2 regions of the Bacillus sp. NP247 genome follow, and region 1 is predicted to be linked to the other one. Evidence: predicted binding sites of a transcription regulator. Region 1 holds the regulator's gene; the other holds the start of a gene.

Region 1 (7,218 bases):
CGATAGAAGCTACTTTCGTGTATACGTTCATAAGTGAAGTACCACCACCCGCAACGATACCTTCTTCTACTGCTGCACGAGTTGAGTTAAGTGCATCTTCAATGCGAAGTTTGCGCTCTTTTAACTCAGTTTCAGTTGCTGCACCTACTTTAATTACTGCTACACCGCCTGCTAGTTTAGCAAGACGCTCTTGTAATTTTTCACGATCGAATTCAGAAGTTGTTTCTTCTAATTGCGCACGGATTTGACCGATGCGAGCTTCGATTTGTTGTGTGTTTCCAATACCTTCAACTACAGTTGTGTTTTCTTTCGTTACAACGATTTTACCAGCGCGTCCTAAAGATTCAACTGTAGCAGATTTTAAGTCACGTCCTAATTCTTCAGTGATTACTTCGCCACCAGTTAAGATTGCGATATCTTCTAGCATTGCTTTACGACGGTCACCAAATCCAGGAGCTTTAACAGCTACTACATTGAATGTACCACGAAGTTTGTTCACTACTAATGTAGCTAACGCTTCGCCTTCTACATCTTCAGCAATGATAAGAAGTGGTTTACCTTGTTGTACCACTTGCTCTAATACTGGTAAGATTTCTTGAATGTTAGAAATCTTCTTGTCAGTAATTAAGATATATGGGTTATCAAGAACCGCTTCCATTTTGTCAGAATCAGTAATCATATAAGGAGATGCATATCCACGATCAAATTGCATACCTTCTACTACGTCTAATTCTGTTGTGAATCCTTTAGATTCTTCTAAAGTAATAACGCCGTCGTTACCAACGCGCTCCATTGCTTCAGCGATTAATTGACCTACTTCTTCATCAGCCGAAGAAATAGCAGCTACTTGTGCGATAGAAGATTTACCTTCGATTGGTTTAGAAATCACTTTTAATTCTTCAATTGCAGCAGTAACAGCTTTTTCGATACCTTTACGAAGACCCATTGGGTTTGCACCAGCTGTTACGTTTTTAAGACCTTCACGAATCATAGCTTGCGCCAATACAGTTGCAGTTGTCGTTCCATCACCAGCAACATCGTTTGTTTTGCTAGCAACTTCTGCTACTAATTTCGCACCCATGTTTTCGAATGCATCTTCTAATTCGATTTCTTTTGCGATTGTTACACCGTCATTTGTAATAAGTGGTGAACCGAATTTTTTCTCAAGTACAACGTTACGACCTTTTGGCCCAAGCGTTACTTTTACTGCGTTTGCAAGAGTGTCGACACCGCGAAGCATCGAACGACGTGCTTCTTCACTAAATTTAATATCTTTTGCCATAATAATTGACCCCCTTGAATTTTTAAAATGTATATAATTAACCGATAATTGCTAAAATGTCACTTTCACGTAAAATCAAGTAGTCTGTACCTTCGTATTTCACTTCAGTACCTGCATATTTTGAGAAGATGATAAGATCACCTGCTGCTACCTCTAAAGCAACACGCTCACCATTTTCAAGCACTCGGCCAGTACCTACTGCAATAACTTTACCCTCTTGTGGTTTTTCTTTTGCAGTTTCTGGTAATACAATACCACTTGCTGTTTTTTCTTCTGCTTGAACAAGTTCAATTACAACGCGATCACCTAATGGCTTTAGCATGAACAATAACCTCCTCATTTTGTTATGTAAATTTTATTTATTAGCACTCAAGTCACACGAGTGCTAACACACTTCTAATAATAAATAATCTCAATTTCTTTTGCAAGTAAAAAAATCATAATTTTTTCGCAAATTACTATATATACTTTTCTATATAGAATCCTTCTTCCACTACCTTTACTATATGAATCGTTGTTTCCACCACTCGTATGTTACAATATGAAAGACACCCTAAGTTGTTTTCGCTAAACACACAACTTTTTCCTGTCTTCTATTTTAATTTCAAATAAAGATTTACAAAAGAATCATAATTCGAATGAAAGTTTATATGATAGGTAGCATATTTACATGTTATCCTACTTTATCTCATACACTAGAGTTAGAAAGGATGGTTAAACCATTTGAAGAAACAATATTGGTGGGTTATCGTTACATACATTTTAATGCAGTTATCAGGCATTGCCGGGTTACCACTTCTCCTGAAAACTGGACTATACGATAATAGGGGATTTACTAGAGAGGAAAAGATTCAGCTCATAACTGGTCATTGGGCTATCATTAGCTTTTTCATTGCATTATGCGTTGTACTTTGGTTACTCAGAACAGATATTCGTGACAGGCATTTAGATAAAACGCGCTCTACTGTTCCAGCTACAATTGGGTGGATTTTTATTGGTTTCTTCTTAGCACTGTTCTCACAAAGCATTGCCGGTATGATTGAAATGCGTTTATTAGGGATTACACCGGGATCTGAAAATACAGCAAGACTTATGGACATCGCAAGAACGACACCTTGGTTCCTTATCGTCATATCTATAATAGGACCTATTTTGGAAGAAATCGTATTTAGAAAAATTTTATTCGGTACACTTTATAAGAAGTTTAACTTCTTTATTGCCGCTATCATTAGTTCACTTGTATTCGCGGCGATTCATTTTGATTTTACTCACTTATTGGTATACACTTCTATGGGGCTCGTATTCGCCTTTTTATACGTAAAGACGAAACGAATTATAGTTCCTATTGCAGCTCATGTTGCAATGAATACATTAGTTGCAATTGCTCAAGTTTTAGTGAGTAATGAACAAATTCAAGAAATGATTAAAGAAGCTGAAAAAATGCAAGGCTTTATCGGAGGATTTTTAGTATGAGAAACTCACCATTGTTCATGGCTGCATTGTACTTTCTTCTTGGATGTATCTTTACACGCTTCGCCATTACGAACGTAACAGATACAATCTGGAATATGTGGACAATACTATTTGCAGTTATGGCAACAATTGATTTTAATTTGGCACTTCGCCTTATATTAGTTAAATTCACAAAGAAAAAACAATAATAAAACGCAGAGGTCATCTCCTCTGCGTTTTATTGTGGATAATTCTTCAAAAAGTAAACAAGCGTTTGTAACTCTACAGCTAAATCAATGTGATGAATTCTTATATTCTCTGACACATTTAAGCGTGCTGGTGTGAAATTTAAAATACCATGTACGTTTGTTTCTGCCAATCTATCTGCCACAGATTGCGCTACTGTAGCGGGTACCGTTAATATTGCCACTTGTATATCAGTTGATAAACGTTCTTCTAATTCATCCAAATGATATACAGGAATTCCTCCGATTTCTGTTCCAACTTTCTCTTCATTAACATCAAACGCCATTTCAATTTTTGTATTATTGTTTTTCGTGAAATTATAATGTAAGAAAGCGGTCCCTAAATTACCTACTCCAATAAGTGCCACACGTGTTATATCATCTTGGTCGAGTGTTTCACGGAAAAATGATAATAAATAATTTACGTTATATCCATATCCTTTTTTTCCTAACGCTCCAAAATATGAAAAATCTCTTCGAATAGTTGCGGAATCAACCTTTACCGCTTCACTCAATTCGGCTGATGAAACACGTTGCTTACCAGAAAGAGATAAGTTTTGGATAAATCGATAGTATAGAGGCAATCGTTTGGCAGTGGCCTGTGGAATTTTTTGCTGATCCATATAACCTCTCCTCTCTTCCTATCTTTATTCGTATACTTGAATCAAATACAAAAGTTTAGCACTCATGAATTTCCTTGTATAATAAAGAGAAGAAGTATTCTCTCTTTATTTTAAACTATACACTATTTTTAGTATGATTGAGAAATATAAACATGGCAAAGTTAAGAAATTATTTGAGGTGAAAACATTGATATTATTACAAGTGAATGGACTTTCGAAATTATACGGTGCAGAAACGATTCTTGCAAACATAAAATTGGAAGTACAAACAAAAGATCGTATCGCATTAGTCGGACGAAATGGAGCCGGAAAATCTACATTATTAAAAATAATGGCTGGCGAGTTATCTCATGATGGTGGTGAAATTATAAAACCGAAAGATGTCTCAATGGGGTATTTAGCTCAAAATACCGGATTAGAAACGTCTTTAACAATTTGGGATGAAATGTTAACCGTCTTTACACACTTGCAGCAGATGGAGACAAAACTTCGAAGGCTAGAGCAAGAGATGGGAAAAGAAGAAAACTTTTCAAATGCGGCTATATACGAGAAATTATTAGCTGATTATGACCAATTACAATTAGATTATAAAGATCAAGGTGGCTATCAGTATGAAGCAGATATACGCTCGATTTTAAGCGGTCTTGGCTTCCCAGTTGAAACACATCAGACGACAATTTCTACATTAAGTGGTGGACAAAAAACGAGATTAGCTCTTGGGAAATTATTATTAACGAAACCAGACTTACTTATTTTAGACGAACCTACAAACCATTTGGATATTGAGACACTAACATGGCTTGAACAATATTTACAAGGCTATCCTGGCGCGATTTTAATCGTTTCCCATGACCGTTATTTCTTAGATAAACTTGTTACACAAGTATACGAAATTTCTAATAAGGAAAGCCGACGATTTGTTGGTAACTACAGTAAATATTTAGACTCAAAATCAGCTCTATACGAGCAAGAGATGAAACGTTATGAAAAACAACAAGATGAAATTTCTAAACTGGAAGACTTTGTGCAAAAAAATATTGCTCGTGCATCTACGACAAAACGTGCTCAAAGTCGCCGTAAACAATTAGACAGAATGGAAGTATTAGCTAGACCATTAGGCGATTCTAAATCAGCTTCCTTCCACTTCGATATTGAAAAACAAAGTGGAAATGATGTTTTACAAGTTAAAGATGCAACTATTGGCTATGATGAAGATCCGATTATTGAACATGTAACTATGCGCTTAACTCGTGGGGATAGTGTTGCTTTAGTTGGACCGAACGGAATTGGGAAATCCACATTGTTAAAATCACTTGTGAATAAGTTACCTCTACTAAATGGTGATGTTTCTTTCGGGTCAAATGTATCTGTTGGTTATTATGATCAAGAGCAAGCTAACTTAACATCTTCTAAGCGAGTTTTAAATGAACTATGGGATGAATATCCCCTGCAACCTGAAAAAGAAATTCGCACTATACTAGGCAACTTTTTATTCACAGGGGATGATGTACTAAAACCAGTATCTTCTCTTAGTGGTGGACAAAAGGCTCGACTAGCTCTTGCAAAACTTATGATGCAAAAATCCAATTTATTAATTCTCGATGAGCCAACAAACCATCTTGATTTAAATAGTAAAGAGATTTTGGAGAATGCTTTAATTGATTACCCAGGTACTCTTCTATTCGTCTCTCATGACCGCTACTTTATTAATCGCGTAACGACAACGGTTGTTGAGTTATCAACAGAAGGTGCGCAAGAGTATTTAGGTGATTACGATTACTATGTGGATAAGAAAAATGAAATGATTGAACGCGCAGCATTTGAACAACAAGAACAGCAAGAAAATCAGGCACCAGTTCAAAAAACTGTAGCTCAAGAAAAATTAAATTATCTCGAAGAAAAAGAGCGTAAACAATTAGAACGTCAACGCACTCGAAAAATTGAAGAACTAGAACAAAACATCGTAAGCTTAGAAGAAGAAATTGCTACGTTAGAGGACCAGCTTTGCTTACCAGAAATATATGCAGATTATGAAAAGGCTAGTGAAATTACAACTAAAAAACAAACACTACAAGAACAGCTTGAAGCTTGTATGGCAGAATGGGAAGAAATGCATATATAAGAGAATTTAAAAGAGGAGGATGTCTCATAAGTCGGGCTTTTTGACGAGATGACCTCCTTTTTATTTTCTAATTCGGAATCAATACCATAATAAATGAAATTATATAAACAATTCGACAAGGATTGACAATAGTAGCACCTTATATAATAAGAGGCGGATGTTTCAAAATGTTTTTTGGACATCTCCTTGTTTTTTTATTTCCCAAAAAAGAATTTCTTCAAAGGTCAGACTTCATCTGCGTTATCCACAACGTTATACACATATCCACCTTTGTAATATAAACTCCCAAATAACTTTTCCACATTATCCACAACTGAACGAAAAGTTATACACATTTTATGCACACAAAAAAACCTATATTATCAACAGATAATATAGGTTTTATCCACAAGCTGTGGTTAATTTTGTGTATAACTATGCTTCAATATCTAATCCTGGGTTTGCATTTAAAGCTAATGTAGCGCGTTTTCCTTGTTCGTATGCAATTGTACCTGCAGCTGCAATCATCGCTGCATTATCTGTGCATAAAGATAGCGGAGGAATAATTAGCTCTATATTTTCTTTTTGTGCAAATTCTACTTCTAAACGTGCACGAAGCCCTTTATTAGCAGCTACTCCACCAGCAAGAAGCACTTGTTTTACATTATAAGCTTCTGCTGCACGAGACGCTTTCGTTACAAGTACATCTATTACACTTTCTTGGAAACTTGCTGCTAAATCTTCTGGTGCAATTTCTATACCGCGTTGTTTTGCGTTATGCACAGTGTTGATAACTGCTGATTTCAATCCACTAAAGCTGAAATCATACGAATCAGGTTCTAACCATGCACGAGGCAAATCAATTGTTGGTTTTCCTTCATGCGCAAGACGATCGATATGAGGACCACCTGGATAAGGCATTGATAATGTACGAGCTACTTTATCGTAAGCTTCTCCTGCAGCATCATCTCGCGTTTCACCAATCACTTCAAATGAACCATGTTCTTTCATATAAACAAGCTCCGTATGCCCACCGGATACAACTAGCGATAGTAACGGGAATTGTACTTCTTTTACTAAACGGTTCGCATAAATATGACCAGCAATATGATGAACACCAACTAGAGGGATATCATGAGCAAAAGCCACAGCTTTCGCTGCATTTACACCTATTAAAAGTGCTCCAACTAAACCTGGTCCTTCTGTTACAGCAATTGCATCAATATCATCAAAAGTGATATTCGCTTCTTTTAAAGCTTCTTCTAACACAACTGTGATTTCTTCTACATGATGACGGGATGCAATCTCTGGTACAACTCCGCCAAAACGCTTATGACTTTCAATTTGTGATGCAACGACATTCGCAATGATTTCCGTTCCATTTTTAACAACCGCTACAGCTGTTTCATCACAGCTTGTTTCAATACCAAGTATAATCGTATTTTTTTCCATTATATATTCACCCACATTACAAGACCATCTTCCTGATTGTCTGCATAGTATCGTTTACGAATC
Region 2 (7,218 bases), 750 kb from region 1:
ATGATGTTATCATCATTACGTAAATTAACTCGCCACACACCACTTAACGTAATTCCAAAGAAACGTGAAATTGCTGCGAAAATTTTAGAAGATGAGCGTTACACAGTTTAATAGCTGTAAAGAACAGTAGTCGTATAAACGGCTACTGTTCTTTTTTTTTTTTTTGCAAAAATGAAATTTTTAGTGACATAAAACTAATGCCATTAGTATAATAAAACTAATATCATTAGTTTTATTCGGAAAGGGAGCTGGAAATATGAGAGTGATACATGAAAAAACGGTATATCAATTGTCATTTTTGCCAAGAGTGTTTCCTGTGAATTGTTACTTTGTCGAGGAAGAAGATGGTTTAACTTTAATTGATACGGCTTTGCCATATAGCGCAAAAGGAATTTTACAGGCGGCTGAGAAAATAGGGAAACCAATTACTAAGATTGTATTAACACATGCGCATGATGATCATATTGGTGCATTAGACGCATTAAAGGAAGTGCTTCCTAATGTTCCAGTCTATATTTCTAAGCGAGACGCAAAGCTTTTAGAAGGAGATACGACGTTACAAAAGGATGAACCGAATATACCAATAAAAGGCGGTGTACCTAAAAAGGTAAAAACAGTACCTGATGTTTTATTGGAGGATGGCGACCGAGTTGGATCGCTTCTTGCGATTATGACACCGGGACATACGCCAGGTTCCATGTCGTTTCTTGATGTACGAAATAAAGCTCTAATTGTCGGGGATGCCTTCCAAACAAGAGGAGGTATGGCTGTTTCGGGACAAATGAAATTTTGGTTTCCGTTTCCTGCAATGGCAACGTGGAGCAAAGAAATATCATTACAAAGTGCAGAGAAGCTAAGCGAATATGAGCCTTCCTTGCTTGCGGCAGGACATGGGAAAATGATAAAGGATCCAAGCACTGTCATAAAACTTGCTATTAAGGAAGCTAAGCGGAATATAGAAAGTAGGAAAGAGGGTTAATTTATGTCACCGAGAATCGGACTTACATTACAGAAAATCGTAGAAACAGCGGCAGAAATTGCAGATACAAATGGAATACAAGAAGTAACGTTAGCTTCATTAGCACAAAGGTTAGGGGTACGTTCGCCCTCGCTATATAATCATGTGAAAGGTTTACAAGATGTACGGAAAAATCTTGGTATTTACGGAATAAAACAGTTGCATAACAGACTGGAAGAAACGGTCGAGGGTAAACGTATGGATGAAGCAATTCATGCATTAGGAGAAGCGTACGTAGCATTCGTCCGCAAACATCCTGGACTGTATGAAGCAACCTTTTCACGAGACGAAGAAGTAAGAAAAGCAGGTGACGGAATTGTAAAGCTTTGTCTTCAGGTTTTACAACAGTACGGCTTAGAAGGAGAGAATGCACTTCATGCGACACGTGGATTCAGAAGTATTTGTCATGGATTTGCGTCGATTGAACAGCAAGGTGGATTTGGTTTGCCGCTAGATTTAGATACAAGTTTACATTTATTATTGGAAACGTTTATTAAAGGATTACATGTAATGAGAGATTGAATAAGAAGCGAGACAACATGAATTTGTTGCTGATCATGCTTTTTGTATAGTAGGCTGCGGTTTGCTGGAGACAAGATTACAAAAGGATGTGAAGTGAAATGTTTGCAGGACATTTTGGCTTAGCGGCAGTAGTGAAAACAAAGTCACCTAAACTACCACTTTGGGCTCTCATGTTAAGCACACAATTATTGGATGTCATTTTTTTACCGCTTTATGTTTTAGGAGTAGAGACAATTGAGCCTATTAATAGTAATGGTTATGGTGAAGCAATCATTCACGCAGATTATTCACATTCTTTAATAGGGGCATTGTTTATTGCCTTTGTTGCAGGAATAGTAGGTATGAGATTTTGGGGCAAACGGAGTGGCTTTGTTGTTGGGGCTGTAGTTTTTAGCCATTGGATTCTTGATTTACTTGTGCACCGCACTGACTTGCCGCTACTTCCAGGGAATTTCGGAGACTTACCTATGCTAGGTTTTGGGTTGTGGCGATTTCCGGCTATTAGTATCATATTGGAATGTATTCTTATTGCGGTGGGTGGCATATTATATTTCAGATTTACCGTTTCCAGTGCGGGCGAACAAAAGAAATTTATAGCAAGAGTAACCGGCGGATTGGTAGTTATATTATTAATTCTTTCGTTACTTATAAGTATGGCGTTTTGATTATGAATAGCCAGAAACCTTAGAAGCGATTCTAAGGTTTTTTAGTGCATATGATTCCAAAAGAACGGTAGGCTTTTTCTCATTAAATGATATTATCTTGCAGGTTTGAAAAATGTGTATATGGCTAAGGAAAAGCAAACGAAAATAAATGCGATAGGATCTTGATATGGATTAGGTTCAGAGCCCTTCTGGATTTCTGTAAGGAAGTCATGTGTTTTCATGTTCATTTCTCCTTTAATTAATAAGTTTTATATGATGCGAGGGTTATGGTGGATAGATAAGAAATTTTTGAAATTTCATCTAATAATTATTCTATAGTAATCTAATTCCAAAAACTATAGAATACAAAGCTTTCATGATATGTAAAATTGCATATTATTCTTTTTGAAATTTTTGTTATATTATCTATATATTTGTATTAAAGGGTTTTTGTTAAGGTAAATGAAAATAAATGGAGGAATAGTATGAGTAAAATAGTATTAGACGCGTATAATGCAGAAAGAGAAGTAGATAACATAACATAACATATAAAGATCTAGTTGTAATGATTGTAAGCATTCTAGGGTTCTCACTCTTAGGGGGATTATTCCTTGCTTTAGCCCTTGGAATTTTTGGAGAAGAGGCATTACGTGCTAATTTAGAGGGATATTATTTACTTCTATTTGATGCAGCTGTTGTTACTATTGTTTTATTTGCTTATAAACCAGTGCTTCATTTTATTAAGAACATTTGGGATGTATCTGTTTTAAAAAATGGGAAAACCTACTTGTATTTATTAATAGGTTTTATCGTCATTGCATTAACTCAGTATGCAATGTTAGAGTTGTTTAGCTTTGAAAGTGCAGAGCAGCAACGAAATCAATTAGGGGGAGAGACACTTCAAAATAGTTTGATACAAAGCATTATATATGTGCTAAGTGTTGCTATAATTACACCAATTAAAGAAGAAATTTTATATAGAGGTATTTTGTATCGATTTTTTGAAAAGAAATATAGTTTTCTAGTTGGTATCATTATTTCTTCCTTCATTTTTGGGATTCTTCATGGGGGTTTTCCGATTACGGCAATGATTATGGGGATTGTATTTGCTATGTTATATAAGAAGACACAATCTATTGTACCTAGTATCATTTTACATATTGTATGGAACCTACTTGTGAGTATAAGTATGATTGTCTCTTTATAAAATTGAATGAATATTTAGCGGAAAAGATGAATGGCCTAGCTATTCATCTTTTATTTTGTTTATATGTGGGAAAAGTTAATGAATACAATCCAAAAAAACCCAAATACTAATGACGAATGAAAAAAGAAAGGCGGGTATGTTCTATGCAAAATTTAACAGAGCTTGAAGTAGAAAACTTACGTCATTTGATTGGTGGACACGCAACAATTATTAACAAATTAGAACAGTATGCACAGGCTTGTACAGATCCACAGCTAAAGCAAATGCTACAAAAGGATGCGCAAGATGCACGAAATACGAAACAGCAATTAATGACTTTTTTAGGATAGGAGGAAGAGAAAAATGAATGAAAAAGATATGGTAAACGATTATTTAGCAGGGTTAAATTCAAGTTTAACAAGTTATGCAAATTATATTTCTCAGTCTGATAATGAACAGTTACATCAAACGTTAATTCAAATTCGTAATCAAGATGAATCTCGTCAACGTAATATGTATGAATACGCAAAGCAAAAAAGTTATTATAAGCCGGCAGCGCCTGCTAATCCAATGATTGTACAACAATTAAAAAGTCAATTAAGTGCGGAATAGCGCGATGAATGAAACGAGCGAATGGATTCGCTCGTTTTTATTTGGTATATGTCAATAAATACATAATAAATATTTTTCCAGTTGTAACAAATATGACGAAAATTGAATATAACAATTCGCAAAAAGGACAAAAACTTTGATCAACATTTCACAAAGTATCCATGGTTTCTATCGTGAGAACCTCTATAATTAGGAGTGTAAAGAACAAAAGAAATAGACTACATAATCAATTGGGAGAGATTGCTATGAATAGAAACACAAGAAAAATTGCAATTATCGGTACTGGATTAGTTGGATCAAGCTGTGCGTATTCCATTGTAAACCAAGGGATTTGCGAAGAGCTATTGTTAATTGATATAAATCATGAACGTGCAGTTGGAGAAGCGATGGATTTATCGCACTGCATTAACTTTACAAATACAAGAACAAAAGTATATGCAGGAAGTTATGAAGACTGCAAAGATATGGACATTGTTATTATTACAGCAGGACCAGCGCCGAAGCCTGGGCAAAGTCGTTTAGACACTTTAGGAGCAAGCGCTAAGATTATGGAAAGCATTGTTGGCGGCGTAATGGAAAGTGGATTTGATGGCATTTTCTTACTCGCATCGAACCCAGTTGACATTATTACATATCAAGTGTGGAAATTATCTGGTTTGCCAAGACATCGTGTACTTGGTACTGGTACATCACTAGATTCTTCTCGCTTAAGAACAATTTTATCTGAAATGTTACATGTAGACCCTCGTAGTATTCATGGGTATTCATTAGGAGAACATGGTGATTCTCAAATGGTTGCTTGGTCTCATGTAACTGTTGGTGGAAAACCAATTCTGCAAATTTTAGAGGAACAAAAAGAACGCTTAGGTGAAATAGATTTAGATGAAATTGTTGAGAAGACTGCAAAAGCTGGATGGGAAATTTATAAGCGCAAAGGAACTACTTATTACGGAATTGGAAATTCTTTAGCTTATATTGCGCGCTCAATTTTCAATGATGATCACCGTGTTATCGCTGTTTCAGCTATTTTAGATGGTGAATATGGCGAATACGATATTTGTACAGGAGTACCAGCAATTATTACTAGAGACGGTATAAGAGAAGTGGTAGAACTAAACTTATCAGAAGATGAAGAAAGCCGCTTTGCAAAATCAAACGATGTTTTACGCGATTATATGAAAACAGTTGGTTACTAAATTATAGGAGAAGGTGAAACAAATGAAGGAATATATAATGTCTCGTGTGTTTAAAGCTTCTGCCGGAATCGCACAGGGTATTTTCGTATCCCTCGGAATTGGTTTACTGATCGAAAATATAGGAAGAATTGTTGATATCCCATTACTTATTACAATCGGAGTTGTTGCAAAATCACTTATGGCACCAGCAATTGGAGCCGGGATTGCTTTTATGCTCGGTGCAAACGGACTCGTAATTTTCTCAGCGATGGTAGCTGGAGCAATTGGAGCTGGTTCAATTTCAATTACTGAAGCCGGTCTCATCATTAAAACAGGTGAACCAATCGGTGCATTATTAACAGCGACTTTAGCAGTTTATATTGGTAAACGATTAAGTGGAAAAACTGCTTTAGATATGATGCTCGTTCCATTTGCAGCAATATTAGGTTCTGGTTTAGTCGGTATTTGGTTAGCTCAAAATATTAGCCCAGTTTTAAATACAGTTGGAGCATTCATTAAAGATAGTTCAGCTGGTAGCCCATTTATCGCTTCTATCGTGATTGCTGTAGTTTGGGGACTATTACTTATCTCACCGGCCTCATCAGCTGCTTTAGCGATAGCACTTAGCTTAGATGGCGTTGCAGGCGGTGCAGCACTTGCAGGATGTGTTGCTCAATTTATCGGATTCTCTGTTATTTCAGCGAAAGAAAATAATTTAGGCGGCATATTAGCTCAAGCACTCTGTACTCCAAAAGTACAGTTGCCTAATATTACTAAAAATCCAATGATTCTCGTCCCAACTGTCGTCGCCAGTGCTATAGTAGGCCCAGTATCAGCATTAATTTTCCAACTGGAAGCAGGGAAAGAAATTGCAGGTCTTGGATTAAGCTCTCTTATCGCACCAATTAACTTAATTTCCAGCCAAGGATGGGAAGTTGTCCCAGCGATGATAATCACTTATATCATCATCCCAGTAGCTGTTTCTTATATACTTTATATTGCTCTTAAAAAAGCAGGTCGTATTCATTCTGGTGATATGACTGTACCGCAATCTTAATTTGAAAATCCCCTTAATATAGAGAAAAGCAGACTGAAGAAGCCACAGTCTGCTTTTTTACATTTTGTGATTTTGTTTTACTGGAACTGTTACTGTTTCTTTTGCTAATAATAGTTGAACACCGAAGTATAGTACGCTTGCAAGCGTCATTCCAGAAATGGCGTCTACAAATGCATGCTGCTTCGTAAATAGCGTTGATAAAATGATAAGTGTACCGAAGAAAGTAAGGATGTAATATTCCAAAGCATGCTGTTCTCTACGCTTAAAGGCAGCTAACATAATTACAAATGTCGTAAGGACATGAATGCTTGGGAAACAGTTTACTGGATGATCAATACTATAAATATAGCGGACTAGTTCAGAAAATACATCTGTTCCAACGACGGTTGGGCGTGGTACAGTTGTCTGCCAAAAAAAATAAATTGAAAAACAAGCAAGTTTTCCAAGAATTACACTACTTAAAGTGACATAATATTGCTTTCGATCAGCAAAACAGTAATAAATAAGTGCACCGTATAAGTATGGAAACCAAAGTAAGTAAGGAATAATAAATGCTTTCACAAATGGAATCCAATCATCTACTACAGTTGTGACATCTACTGCGTGAACAGTAGATTTATTTAATACATCGTAAAGGGGACTTACGAGTACGAGTAGAAGTATATAACTTAACGGAAGAAGAGATGAAAGTTTAAATTTCTTCATGATAATCTCCTATGTTTTAGTAATGTAAATAAATTCAATTGATTATAATATAGAAAATCCAATTGGGCTATCGATTTTACTTACATTTTCTTGAATTCACCTTACATTTTTGTCACTTGACTTAAAAGAGGGGGAGGGTGCTATATGAAGCGTGTATCTTATTTCTTAGTTTTTATATTGTTATGCCTAGTGGGGGCTGGGTGTGCAAAGGATAAAGAGGGAGAGAAATTAGAATATAACGGGAGAGCACTCGTAATTGGAGTTGTTGGAGAAAAGCCGAAAGATACGTTTAGAAATAT

What was found. Region 1 encodes Rex, which represses fermentation and respiration genes when NADH is low (regulators of the CRP and FNR family bind a similar motif). Its sites were predicted from a motif close to TTGTGAAATATTTCACAA; they were not measured.
Region 2: the regulator Rex is predicted to act here: its motif matches at 4,119-4,136, upstream of KPL75_RS11680 (L-lactate dehydrogenase).

The regions. Positions count from the first base shown of each region.
Region 1 is NZ_CP076653.1:2,931,727-2,938,944, reverse strand. It holds gene groL (chaperonin GroEL) at 1-1,282, opposite strand, end outside; gene groES (co-chaperone GroES) at 1,320-1,604, opposite strand; gene KPL75_RS15590 (CPBP family intramembrane glutamic endopeptidase) at 2,006-2,755, shown strand; gene KPL75_RS15585 (YdiK family protein) at 2,752-2,943, shown strand; gene KPL75_RS15580 (redox-sensing transcriptional repressor Rex) at 2,973-3,602, opposite strand; gene KPL75_RS15575 (ABC-F family ATP-binding cassette domain-containing protein) at 3,790-5,724, shown strand; gene tsaD (tRNA (adenosine(37)-N6)-threonylcarbamoyltransferase complex transferase subunit TsaD) at 6,139-7,155, opposite strand; gene rimI (ribosomal protein S18-alanine N-acetyltransferase) at 7,155-7,218, opposite strand, start outside.
Region 2 is NZ_CP076653.1:2,186,143-2,193,360, reverse strand. It holds gene KPL75_RS11715 (acyl-CoA dehydrogenase family protein) at 1-111, shown strand, start outside; gene KPL75_RS11710 (MBL fold metallo-hydrolase) at 257-979, shown strand; gene KPL75_RS11705 (TetR/AcrR family transcriptional regulator) at 983-1,540, shown strand; gene KPL75_RS11700 (permease) at 1,639-2,205, shown strand; partial or broken gene KPL75_RS11695 (lysostaphin resistance A-like protein) at 2,670-3,391, shown strand; gene KPL75_RS11690 (hypothetical protein) at 3,535-3,720, shown strand; gene KPL75_RS11685 (spore coat protein) at 3,734-3,982, shown strand; gene KPL75_RS11680 (L-lactate dehydrogenase) at 4,228-5,178, shown strand; gene KPL75_RS11675 (PTS sugar transporter subunit IIC) at 5,201-6,214, shown strand; gene KPL75_RS11670 (phosphatase PAP2 family protein) at 6,272-6,919, opposite strand; gene KPL75_RS11665 (hypothetical protein) at 7,064-7,218, shown strand, end outside.